DNA from 3 places in the Thalassospira sp. MCCC 1A02898 genome. Region 3 is predicted to be linked to each of the others. Evidence: predicted binding sites of a transcription regulator. Region 3 holds the regulator's gene; each other region holds the start of a gene.

Region 1 (4,255 bases), on a different contig from region 3:
CTTGAGCCAGCCATAGGCATTATGACCCGTGATCTTGTAGGTCACCGATTTGATACCGGCTTCCTCGCCATCACTTTCTTCAAGCATCTCAAGCTTGTAGCCCTTGGACTCCGCCCAACGATAATACATGCGCGCCAGCATCGATGCCCAATCCTGGGCCTCGGTCCCGCCAGCGCCGGCATGAATCTCAAGATAGGCATCGTTGCCATCGGCCTCGCCCGAAAGCAGGCTCTCAAGTTCCCGCTTTGCCGCGATGTCGCGGATCGAGCGCAGAACCTCTTCGGCCTCTTCGACGGTTTCGTTGTCGCCTTCGGCTTCGCCGAGTTCGATCAGACCAACACTGTCTTCAAGCTCCTGGGCGAGCTTTTTATAACCATTGATGGCGTCATCAAGCTGGGTACGTTCACGCATGACTTTCTGCGCGTTTGCCGCATCGTCCCAAAGGGTCGGGTCTTCGGCAAGTGCGTTCAGTTCGTCGAGGCGTCTAAGAGCGTTATCCCAGTCAAAGATGCCTCCTCAGCAGTGCCATCGACTGCTTGATTTCATCGACCAATGCCTGTGCTTCGGCGCGCATTGATGTCTCCGTTACTCGTCTGAAAATCTGTTTTGCCACATGTTTGATGTAGCAATGTCGGCGTGGCTTATAACAGTTTTTGTCCCGCTTGAAACCCCTGCAACCATGCAAAAACCCGACACAGAATTTGTGCCGGGTTTCGCAACAAAGCTCCGATGGTCTGATAGGGGATCAGCCCAAAACAGGATCAAGCGTTACGGTATAAAGTTCCTCGTCGGCAACATCGCGAAGCGACACGCGGAACTGTTCGGTTTCGGCATCGATATCGACCAGACCGAAGAACTGCAAACCATAGGATGGCGGCAGGTTAACGCCCTGCTCCTTGGTTGGGTGTTTGGTGAATTTCACCTGCGGACCGAATGTGTTGTCCATGTCACTGGGGCCAAAGGTCCCGGCATGCAGTGGGCCCGATACAAATTCCCAGAACGGTTCGAAGTCCTGGAACTGCGCCTTGTTCGGGTCATAGTAATGGGCAGCGGTGTAATGCACATCGGCCGTCAGCCAGACCGTATTGTTGATTTTGGCATTCTTGATAAAGCGCAGCAGTTCAACAATTTCAAGCTCACGTCCGGCAGGTGCACCATCGCCATTGGCAAGGTTTTCAAACGTGCTTTTGTTTTTCCAGTCATCATAGACAATCATGCCAATCGGCATGTCCGCCGCGATGACTTTCCAGGTCGCCTTGGAATTCAAAAGGCCGCGCTTAAGCCATTCCATCTGCGCACGCCCAAGGAAGTCGGTATTGTCGGTCGGTGTTGCACTGTTATTGGCATCGTTGGTGCCGCGATAGGTCCGCATATCGAGGAAGAAGATTTCCAAGGACGGACCATAAGATACTTTGCGATACACCCGCCCCGGCTCGGATGCGTGTTCGGTGACGGGTAACATTTCGCGGAATGCACGGTTTGCCCTTGCTGCCAGAAGGGATGCTGATTTTTCAGTGTATCGATCATCGCCAAGCAGCATCTCGCCCGGATACCAGTTGTTGGTAACTTCGTGGTCATCCCATTGATAATAGACCGGGATCAGGCGGTTGAATTCGCGCAGATGCTGATCAAGCATGTTGTATTTGTAGTTGCCGCGAAACTCGTCAATGGTTTCGGCAACCTTGGCGGTGTCTTCGGTGGTGATGTTTTTCCAAATCTGCCCATCCGGGGTTTTCTGGGTTTCGGCAAACGGACCATCGGCATAGATGGTATCACCGGAATGGATGAAGAAATCCGGGTTGTGTTTGGCAATGGTGGCATAGGTTTTCATGCCGCCACGATCTTCATCGATGCCCCAGCCCTGCCCGGCCGTGTCGCCTGACCAGCCAAACCGAATATTGCGTTTCGCCGCCGGTGCAGTGCGGAAATGGCCAATAATCGGCTCGGACGATGCGCGTGCGTCATCAAGGTTTTCAAAATGGATCTTGTAAAAAACATCTTGCCCAGCGGGCAGGTCCGCCAGTGCAAGCTTGCCGGCAAAATCACGTTCCGGCAGTACATCGACATGCGGGATGCGGACCGAATTTTTGAAGCCTTCGGTGGTTGCGATTTCGGTGATCATGCGTGATGCACGATCCGCACGCCCCCAGATGCAGGCGGTATTGGCGGTCACATCACCACTTTGCACCCCATGGGTAATCATCGGGCGATCAGCAGCACGGGAAATAGATGGCATAAAGAAACCACCCATGGCGGATGCGGCACCTGCTGTTGCGCTGGTGGCAAGAAATTTGCGGCGGGAAAGTCGAAACGACATAACGAAACCCTCTTCAAGGTATGAAAATCACCTTGAGGAGAATGACAAAATCAAATGACAGTGCGATGTCACCCGTTTGATCGTTTTGTCATTGTTTGATGACAGCGCAACGTCGCGAAAGGCCTGATTTGAAAACAAATTCTTTCAGATGAACACATCCCTGAACGAACAAAGCCGGATGCTGATCACATCCGGCTTTGTTGATATTTAAGCGGCGAATTTCGCAACTATATGATCGTTGTCGCGCAGCCTAATAAATGCCACCCGGACCGGACACAGCGCCTGCGCTGTTATCCGAATTGCCAGATCCGCTATACCCGCCATCAATCACGTTGTCGTTTGATGCCGGGATGGTGCCGGGTTTGAAGGCCTCCCAGATCACGTCCTGAGCGCCCGGGCCAGCCGGAAGGCCGGTACGCGATTCAACACGGACCATGCGAATGCCCGGCGGTGTACGGAACGGAATGGCTTTGGTGCCTTCAAGTGCACCGCGCATGAATTCCTTCCAGATCGGGGCAGCGGCACTTGCGCCCTGCTCCTTGTCGCCAAGGGATCGGTTGTCATCAAAGCCGACATAAACGCCAACAGCCAAATCCGGCGAGAAGCCGACAAACCATGCATCACGCGAATCATTGGTCGTGCCGGTTTTACCAGCCAACGGATACCCAAGTTCGGCGATTGTCCGGCCAGTACCACGTGAAATAACGCCTTCCATGATGTGGACCATCTGGAACGCACTGGCCGGATCGGTCAGTTGTTCACGGGTATCGGGCAGATCAGGCGGCATCTGATTGCGGAATTCCACATCCTGACACAGGCTGCATTCGCGTTCGTCACGACGATAAATCACATTGCCGCGACGGTCCTGAATACGGTCGATCAGGGTTGGCGTGATTTTCTTGCCACCATTGACCAGTTCGGCATAGGCCGCGGTCAGTCGCATCACCGTCGTTTCAGCCGCGCCAAGCGACATCGACAGGACATCTGGCATTTCATCAACAATGCCGAACCGTTCGGCATAATCGACAACCGTCGGCATGCCGATGGTCTGGGCCAGACGCACCGTCATCAGGTTTCGCGATTTTTCGATACCAAGGCGCATGGTCGAAGGACCATAGAACTGGCCGCTATAGTTGCCCGGTTTCCATTTACCAAGCCCCGGCCCCTGATCAATCACAAACGGCGCATCAAGCACCAGTGTGGACGGCGTAAAGCCTTGGTCCAGGGCCGCCAGATAAATAAACGGCTTGAAGGCCGAACCCGGCTGACGGCGGGCCTGTGTCGCGCGGTTGAATTTCGACAGATCGTGCGAAAAACCGCCCGACATCGCCAGTACGCGACCGGTATGCGGGTCCATCGCCACCAGACCACCATTCACGTTCGGGATCTGACGCAGGCCATAGGTATTGGGCGGAAGCGTCTCGCCATCAAGTTCGGCGAAATGCTTGACGTAAATGACATCGCCGGGTTTGAGGACATCTGACGGGCGGTTAACGACCGCACCCAATGTCTGGCCCTTTTGCCACGGGCGCGCCCATGTCAGGAAGCGCAGCGGAATGCGGCCCTGCTCGCCATTCATCAGGCCCAGTTTTGCCTCGTTGGCGTCGGTATCAAGAACAACCGCACGATCCCACGGGATATCGGCGGGCGTTTCAACTTCGCGCAAGGCCTGCTGCCAGTTGCCCGACAGGTCAATATTGGTGATGGGGCCGCGCCAGCCATGGCGGCGGTCATATTCGACCAAGCCGTCAAACAGTGCCTTGTCGGCGATATCCTGCAAACGCGGAACCACGGTCGAACGCACAGAAAGGCCACCGTCATACAGCATGCCTTCGCCGTAACGGTCCACAAGCTGGCGACGGACGTCCTCGGCAAAGAAATCAGCCTGATAGGTATCAACCGATTCACGGCTTTTGCCCTGAAGCGGGGCCGACCATG
Region 2 (4,255 bases), on a different contig from region 3:
ACAGGTGCCTTGCCTGCGGCGGTCTCAGGCGCGTGATCCGGTTCTGCGACCTTTGATGTTGCTGCGCTGGTGTTTGCCGCGTCATCCAGTGAAATACGGGTTGCCTCAACGCCATCAAACCCACCGGAAAACGGTGCCAGATTGTGCAAGAACTGGTTGGCGGAATTGCGCCAGCTATATTGTTCGGCCAATGCGCGGGCATCGTCACTTTTAAGTTCCAACGCGGCCAAGGCGGCCTCGCGCAGGTCGGCATCGATGGCGCCGGCCTTGGTGCCACGCACGATATCGGCTGGTCCCTGAACCGGGAAAACCGCGACCGGGGTGCCCGATGCCAGGGCTTCAAGGATCACAAGGCCGAAAGTATCCGTCTTGCTGGGGAAGACAAAGACGTCGGCTGCGGCAAAGGCCGTTGCCAGTTCTTCACCAATTTTTTTGCCGAGAAACTGCGCGTTGGGATACTTGCCCTTGAGCTCATTTAGCTGCGGGCCATCGCCAACGACAAACTTTGTGCCCGGCAGGTCAAGATCCAGAAAATGGCCGATATTCTTTTCTACCGCAACCCGGCCGACAAACAGCCAGTGCGGTTTTGGGAAATCGCCAAAACTGGCGTCCGGGCGGGGGCGGAACAGGTCCAGATCCACACCGCGTGACCAGATTTGCAGGTTGTTAAAACCCCAGTCGGAGAGTTCCTGACGCAGGGTTTCGGTTGCCACCATGACGGATTGCGATTTGCCGTGGAAATGCTTCATGCCGCGATAAAGGATCGAAAGCGGCAGGCGCCAGCGGGCGTGAATATATTCCGGGAAGCGCGTGTGATAGGCGGTCGAAAACGGAATGCCACGCTTAAGGCAATAGGCCCGTGCGGCCTGACCCAGCGGGCCTTCGGTGGAAATATGGATCGCGACCGGATGAAGGGCTTCGATCATCTTGGCCATTTTGCGTTTGGCAAAAAGCGCCAGCCGGATTTCCGGATAAGTCGGGCAGGGGATGGTTTTAAACTGATCGGGCGAGATGACATGCACGTCATGTCCCATCTCACCCAACTCGCCCCGTACGGTTTCAAGGGTACGGACAACACCGTTGACCTGCGGATACCAGGCATCGGTTACGATCAGTATTTTCATGCAGTCTTTCCAATCGGTGCATCATTGCCCTTTTTCGAAGAGCCCGATGCAGAGTTGCCCGCTTCATGGGCGATACGAAACATGGAAATCAATTTGCCAAGGCCAAGCGACGGGGCGCTTGCCGCATCGTGACCGGGGCTTGAATGGCTCATTGCCATCTGGCGCATTTCGGCCCAGTGCAGCAGCTCAAGCTTGCCTTCCTTGTCTTCGACAAGGGCCGTACAGCTTTCAACCCAATCACCATCATTGCAATAGAGCACATCGCCGATCTTGCGTTTTTCGGCGTGATGGATATGGCCGCAAACCACGCCATCCACCTTGCGTTTGGCGGCTTCGTGGGCGACGGCATTTTCAAAGTTGCAGATGAACTGAACCGCGTTCTTTACTCGGTTCTTAAGATAAGCCGAAAGCGACCAGTATCCGTAACCAAGCCGACGGCGAACGCCGTTGAAATAGCGGTTGAGTGTAATGGCAAGGTTGTAGGCGGTGTCACCCAGATAGGCCAGCCACTTGGCGTATTTGACGACCCCGTCAAACTCATCGCCATGGATGACCAAAAGGCGCTTGCCATCGGCGGTGACGTGGATATCGTTCATTTTAACGTCGACATGGCCAAAAGTCATATCGACAAACTCGCGGGCGAATTCATCATGGTTCCCGGGGACGAAGATGACTTTGGCGCCATTCTTTGCCTTTTCCATGATTGTCGTGATCACGGCATGATGACTTTCCGGCCAGTACCAGCTTTTCTTAAGGCGCCAGCCGTCAATAATGTCACCCACCAGATAATAAGTGTCTGCCGTCACTTCATTGAGGAAATCCAATAGAAGGTCTGCCTGACATCCACGTGTCCCCAGATGGACGTCTGAAATCCAGACCGTGCGGTAATGCGGTTGCAGCGTCATCGCTGTCATTGCCGCTCCTCCGTATCCTGCCAAAAGGATGGCTGGAATTCGACAGTTTGTCTTGCCGAATACTGTTCCAAGCCAGTATCGGTTTAAAACAAATCGTTCGATTATATAACCCGTTCACAGAAATTTCGCAGTTCTGTAAAGCAACTGTTACATGTTTTATTTCATATGGTAGATGCTGTGAAAAATTTATTTCATTTTTATTTCAGAAGTGGGTCCAAATGACCGATGCGGATGTGACTGTCATCTTCAATCCACGGGCCGGTGGCAATAAACAGCGGTTTTTATCCCAGATATTGCAACATGCCGGCATCAAGGTGGAGTTGCTGCAAACCACCCATCCCGGTCACGCCCGTGAACTGGCCCGCAAGGTCCGTGCCCATCAACGTTTGTTTGTTGCCGGTGGCGACGGGTCGCTTAACGAGGCATTAAACGGATTGCTTGATGCCCAGATTGACGGGCACGAGGTCCCGCCACTTGGCATCATCCCGCTTGGAACGGCCAATGTGCTTGCGGTTGAAGTCGGGCTTGAAATCCGGGCACGCGCAATTGCCGACTATATCAACAATCCCGGTATGGTCTGGGTCCGTCCAGGACTGGTCAATGGCCGGGCGTTCTTTTTGATGGTCGGCATGGGGGCCGATGCCGATACGGTCGCCAATGTTTCGCTGCGGCTCAAGCGCCTGATTGGCAAGGGGGCCTATGTTCTGGAAGGCCTTCGCAACATCTTTTTCCCGCGTCATCGTGATTTTGAAGTCAGTATCGGTCGGGAAAATTATCGGGTGTCGGGCGTGGTTGTAACCCATGCGCAACATTATGGCGGGGCATTTGTCATTTCGCCCGATGCCAGCCTGACCGCCAACAGCCTTGATGTGGTGCTGATGCCAGGCAACGGTATCGGGGCCTTGTCACGTTATGGTCTGGCACTGACACTTAATCGGTTGCATGCCCAAAGCGACGTTTCGGTGGTTCGGGCAGAGCGCATCACGATCACCAGTCATTGCGGCCCGGCCCCGCTTCAGATTGACGGGGAAAGTGCCGGTAAGCTGCCGTGCGAGATCAGCTTGTCCCCCTATCCTGTGCGATTGATGGTGCCGCCGGCTTATGCCGAATTGTCTTCGAAGACCGATCACCCATCACCTGATCTGCTTCGGATCGCTGCGGATTAAAAGCACACCCCAAAGTCGTTACACGGATTGTTCGGTTGCCTCGGGCAAATGCCCGGACTTTCGGGATTTTTCAAGTACTCATGATGAATTATCAACGGGTCCTTGAAGTTGTATTTCTGTTCCCCACCTTGATTTTAACGTAGTGCGCGTGACTTGTACCTCCCGATCAGAGGGAATTTGGGTGGATTTTGAATCGCGAAACTTGCTTCGAAATTTGACGAACAGCGTTGATGAAGATCATCGCCATTCAGGGAGATTGACGATGGTTTCGGGGTCCTCTGCTTTGGTTCTCAACTCAGGTGTGTTGGCTGACATGCAGATAAAAACAAAAATTCTGGCTGGTTTTGCCGTGGTGCTGGCAATTCTCATTTCGGCACTTGCCTTTGCGTATTTCACCTTTGTTGCTGTTTCACACGATGTGGATGAATATGCCCATTATGTTGAAGAAGCCGCGCTGATCAGCGAGATTGAAACGCAGTTCCTACGCTTTAACAGTCACGCGCGTGAATTTGCCAATACGGCTGATCCGGCAGATGCCGAAGCCGTGTTCACCTATGCCAAGCAGCTTGATCTGATGCTTGATGACGCCCGTGAGAAGTTCATTGGCGAACAACATCGAAGCCGCATTGAACACATCGCCGAAGAGCTTGATGCCTATCTGGCAAGCTTCGCCTCGGCCAAAAACCTGAGCGACGAATACCATTCCCTGATCCTGGATCGCCTTGAACCTGACGGGATCAAGATCGTTGCCGATCTCGACAAGCTTGTTGCCCATGCGCAGAATACCGGCGATCTTGAACTCCTCAAACGCTCAGTCGCGGCACGTGAACATGCACTTCTGGCAAGGTTGTATGCCAATATCCTGATTGGCCGTCAGGATGACAGCTTTGGCGCCAAATCCGCCGATGAATTTGCAAAGCTTGAGGCCGCATTGGGGCAAATCGGTAATCAACCGCTTACGGGTGACCTGAAAGCTGTGCTGGATGATGCCAAGAACCTGTTTGCTGATTACCGCGAAGTCTTCGACAAGATCCGTGCCGACGAACTGGAA
Region 3 (4,255 bases):
TTTGGCCTGATTTCCGAACGCGAAGACATTTCCACGGTTGCCGAACTGGGCGTGGTTTTCCTGCTGTTCATGATCGGGCTGGAGCTTTCGCGTGATCGTTTGCGCGTCATTGGCGGGCGGTTTGCCGGTCTGGGCGTTTTGCAAATTCTGGTATCGATGGCAGCCCTTCTGGGGCTTCTGGTTGTCATGGAATTCCCGCTGCCGACGGCTTTGGTGATTGCAGGGGCGCTTGCGCTTTCATCGACTGCGATCATCCTCAAACAGCTTTCCGATGACAAGCAGCTCAATACCCGGTTTGGCCGTGCGGCCCTTGCCATTTTGTTATTGCAGGACGTGGCGGTTGGTCCGTTCCTGATCATGGTGCAGGCAGCAGGTGATGCTGGCACGGAAACCAGCCCGTGGATGAGCATCCTGCTTGGTTTCGGGTCGGTTGCGTTGTTGTTACTCGTCGGGCGGTATGTGTTGCCGCGCCTGTTTCGCTATATCGCGTCGCTTAAGAACCCGGAACTGTTTGCCATCGGCACGCTGTTTGTTGTGCTGGCCGCCAGCACCTTGACCGAGGTTTCCGGGCTTTCGATGGCGCTGGGCGCGTTTATCGCCGGGGTGATGCTGGCCGAAACCGAGTTCCGCCATCAGATCGAAGCCGACATTTCGCCGTTCCGCGGCGTGTTCCTGTCGCTGTTCTTTATGTCGGTGGGCATGTCGGTTGATGCCGACGTTGTTTATAACGAATTTGGCACCATTCTGATGTGGCTGGTGCTGTTGCTGGTGATCAAGACGGCGGTTTTGTTCGTTCTGGCGCGTGCGATCCGGTTTGAAACCGGCCTTGCCATACGGGTGGCGATGAGTTTGGCCGCCGGCGGCGAATTTGCCTTTGTGATGTTTGCCCTGGCCGCGCAAAATGGCGCGGTGCCGCTTGAAATGGCCGCCATGCTGATCCCGGTGGTGGCGATTTCGATGGCGCTGACCCCGACCCTGATCAGCCTGGGTCACAAGATCGAGGAAAAGCTTCATCCCAAGGAAGAAGACCAGCTTGGCAAGATTGCAGAGGAGTCCGAGGGCATTCACCAGCATGTTCTGGTGATCGGAAGCGGCCGCGTTGGCCGGGTTCTGGCCCGGTTGCTCAAGACGCGCAACATTCCGTTCATTGTGCTGGATAGTGACGCACAGCAGGTTTCGCGCGGTCGGGCAGAAGGCCTTCCGGTTTACTTTGCCGACGGGTCCAGACCGGAAACTTTCCGGGCCGCACACACCGATGAGGCAAAAATTGCGGTTGTTGCCATGGGGAACCCGCATGCGACCGAGAAGACGGTCGCCCTTTTGCGCCAGCATTACCCGCATCTGAAGATCTTTGCCCGCGCGCAAGACATCACCCATATCGGGCCGCTGTCGCGCCACGGGGCGGATGCGGCCATCCCGGAGGTTCTGGAAACCGGGTTGCGGTTATCTGATCACGTTTTGGCGGCGTGCGACGTGCCGCAGGAAGATATTGATGCCGAAATCGCCAAATTCCGCCGTGCGGACATGCTTTTGATGAACGAACTGGCGCCGCGCCCGCAGCGCAAGCCGTCAGGGTCGGAGAGTTCGGACAAACCGGCGAAAGAAAAATCGTAAAGCCGTTACGCGGTGAAAACAAAAACCCCCGCGGCAAATCGCTGCGGGGGTTTTTTAATCGGATCAGGCTCTAAACCGGCTTAGGCAGCGGTTTCAGAGTCCAGCGCGTAGCCCGCGGCACGGACGGTGCGGATGATATCGCGCGTCCCCTTGACGTCATTGAGCGCCTTGCGCAGGCGACGGATATGAACGTCAACTGTCCGGGTTTCGACATAGATGTTCGGGCCCCAAACCGCGTTAAGCAGCTGTTCGCGCGAGAAAACCCGCCCCGGATGTTCGAGGAAATAGCGCAGCAGACGGAACTCGGTCGGGCCAAGATGGATCGATTTTCCATTGCGGCTGACCCGGTGGGCGGCGAGATCCATTTCGATGTCGGAATAGATCAACTGCCCTTGTGGTTGCGCCGGACCGGACCGGCGCAAAAGTGCGCGGATACGGGCCAGAAGCTCGCCAATGGCAAACGGCTTGGTGACATAGTCATCAGCCCCGGTATCAAGACCGCGGATCCGGTCGCCCTCTTCGCCGCGCGCAGTCACCATGATCACCGGCAAATCGCGGCTTTCAGGCTTGCGGCGGATCTGACGGCAGACCTCGATCCCCGACATCACCGGCAGCATCCAGTCGAGCAAAACCAGATCGACATGGGTTTCAGCCAGAATTTTCAACGCTTCGTCACCGTCACCGGCTTCGACAACCTGCATCCCCTCGCGTTCGAGGTTGTAGCGCAACATGGTTACGATTGCTGCCTCGTCCTCGACGATAAGAACCGTTGGGTCCATCTTCCTATGCTCCCGTGTCAGTCATTCGGTTCGACAACAGCGAAGTTCGCTGCGTCGTTTTTTGGCCGGTCAATCCCCGGCAGGTCTTCGCCCTTGATCCGGTAATAGATCGTTTCGGCGATATTGGTTGCGTGATCACCGATACGTTCGATGTTCTTGGCAATGAACAACAGATGGGTCGATGCGGTAATGTTGCGCGGATCTTCCATCATGTAGGTCAGCAATTCGCGGAACAGCGAATTGTACATATCGTCGACTTCCTGATCGCGTTCCCAGACCCGATGGGCCTTTTCGGCGTCGCTTTCGATATAGGCATCCAGGACATCCTTGATGATTTCCTGGGCCAGCTTGGCCATGTTCGGGATCGCCTGAACCGGGCGGATCGGCGGGATCTGGTTCAGCACCTGCGCGCGTTTGGCGATGTTTTTGGCAAGATCACCAATGCGTTCAAGATCGTTTGATAGCTTAAGGGCCGTCACCACCTGACGCAGGTCATCTGCCATCGGCTGACGCAGGGCCAGAAGACGGACGGCAAAGTCCTGGACTTCCTGTTCGAGCACGTCAATGCGCTGATCGGACAGGATGACTTTCTCGGCCAGTTCGGAATCGCGTTTGACGATGGATCTGATCGAGGAAATAAGCTGGCTTTCGGCAAGCCCGCCCATTTGCGAAATGATGTTGTTCAGACGGGTCAGTTCCTCGTCGAACGAACTTACGATATGGGTATGTTCATCAGCCATTTATGCGTACTCCTGGCGTCGCTTAACCGAAGCGGCCGGTAATGTAACCCTTGGTGCGTTCGTCCTTCGGGTTGGTAAAGATCTGATCGGTTTCACCGACTTCAACCAGCTTTCCAAGGTGGAAGAACGCGGTGCGCTGCGACACACGGGCGGCCTGCTGCATGGAGTGGGTCACGATCACGATCGTGTAGTTCGAACGCAACTCGTCTATCAGTTCCTCGACCTTGGCGGTCGCAATCGGATCAAGGGCCGAGCACGGCTCATCCATCAGGATGACTTCCGGGCTGACGGCAACCGCGCGTGCAATGCAAAGGCGCTGCTGCTGACCACCGGAAAGACCGGTTGCCGGCGATTGCAGACGATCTTTGACTTCTTTCAGAAGACCGGCACGTTCGAGCGAGGTCATGACGATTTCATCAAGTTCATCGCGCGAATTGACCAGACCATGAATACGCGGGCCATAGGCCACGTTGTCATAGATGGTTTTCGGGAACGGGTTCGGTTTCTGGAACACCATGCCGATGCGCGCGCGCAGCTGAACCACGTCGATCCGCTTGTCATAGATGTCGCGACCATCCAGGGTAACGTCACCTTTGATCGTCACACCGTCAATGGTGTCATTCATCCGGTTCAGGCAGCGCAGGAAGGTGGATTTACCACAGCCCGACGGGCCAATCAGTGCGGTTACCTGCTGTTCGGGGATATCAAGGTTGACCTCATAGAGGGCCTGATTGTCGCTATAGAAAAGATCGAGCTTGCGCGCGGTCATTTTCGGTTTTTCGACCGACGGCTCCGCCGTCATTGCGCTCTGGGATACAGCAGCCATTTTACCACTTCCGTTCAAATTTTTTGCGCAGATACACAGCCAGTCCATTCATCAGGACAAGGAAGGCCAGCAACACCATAATCGCTGCCGAGGTTTTCTCGACAAAGGCACGTTCCGGGCTGTCTGCCCACAGATAGATCTGGACCGGCAGAACCGTTGCCGGGTCAAGAGCCCCGCCCGGGATATCAACAATAAAGGCAACCATCCCGATCATCAGAAGCGGTGCAGTTTCACCAAGCGCCTGTGCCATACCAATGATCGTGCCGGTCAGAATGCCCGGCATGGCAAGCGGCAAG

The links. Region 3 encodes PhoB, which activates phosphate uptake and scavenging genes when phosphate is short. Its sites were predicted from a motif close to TNTCATAAAACTGTCA; they were not measured.
Region 1: the regulator PhoB is predicted to act here: its motif matches at 2,406-2,421, upstream of AUQ41_RS09955 (alkaline phosphatase).
Region 2: the regulator PhoB is predicted to act here: its motif matches at 2,228-2,243, upstream of AUQ41_RS06935 (diacylglycerol kinase family protein).

The regions. Positions count from the first base shown of each region.
Region 1 is NZ_LPXK01000010.1:173,763-178,017, forward strand. It holds one part of gene prfB (peptide chain release factor 2) at 1-504, opposite strand, end outside; one part of gene prfB (peptide chain release factor 2) at 506-574, opposite strand; gene AUQ41_RS09955 (alkaline phosphatase) at 746-2,317, opposite strand; gene AUQ41_RS09960 (penicillin-binding protein 1A) at 2,568-4,255, opposite strand, start outside.
Region 2 is NZ_LPXK01000009.1:48,154-52,408, forward strand. It holds gene AUQ41_RS06925 (glycosyltransferase family 1 protein) at 1-1,124, opposite strand, end outside; gene AUQ41_RS06930 (UDP-2,3-diacylglucosamine diphosphatase) at 1,121-2,038, opposite strand; gene AUQ41_RS06935 (diacylglycerol kinase family protein) at 2,257-3,204, shown strand; gene AUQ41_RS06940 (methyl-accepting chemotaxis protein) at 3,518-4,255, shown strand, end outside.
Region 3 is NZ_LPXK01000011.1:49,204-53,458, reverse strand. It holds gene AUQ41_RS11245 (cation:proton antiporter) at 1-1,614, shown strand, start outside; gene phoB (phosphate regulon transcriptional regulator PhoB) at 1,695-2,393, opposite strand; gene phoU (phosphate signaling complex protein PhoU) at 2,411-3,133, opposite strand; gene pstB (phosphate ABC transporter ATP-binding protein PstB) at 3,156-3,959, opposite strand; gene pstA (phosphate ABC transporter permease PstA) at 3,961-4,255, opposite strand, start outside.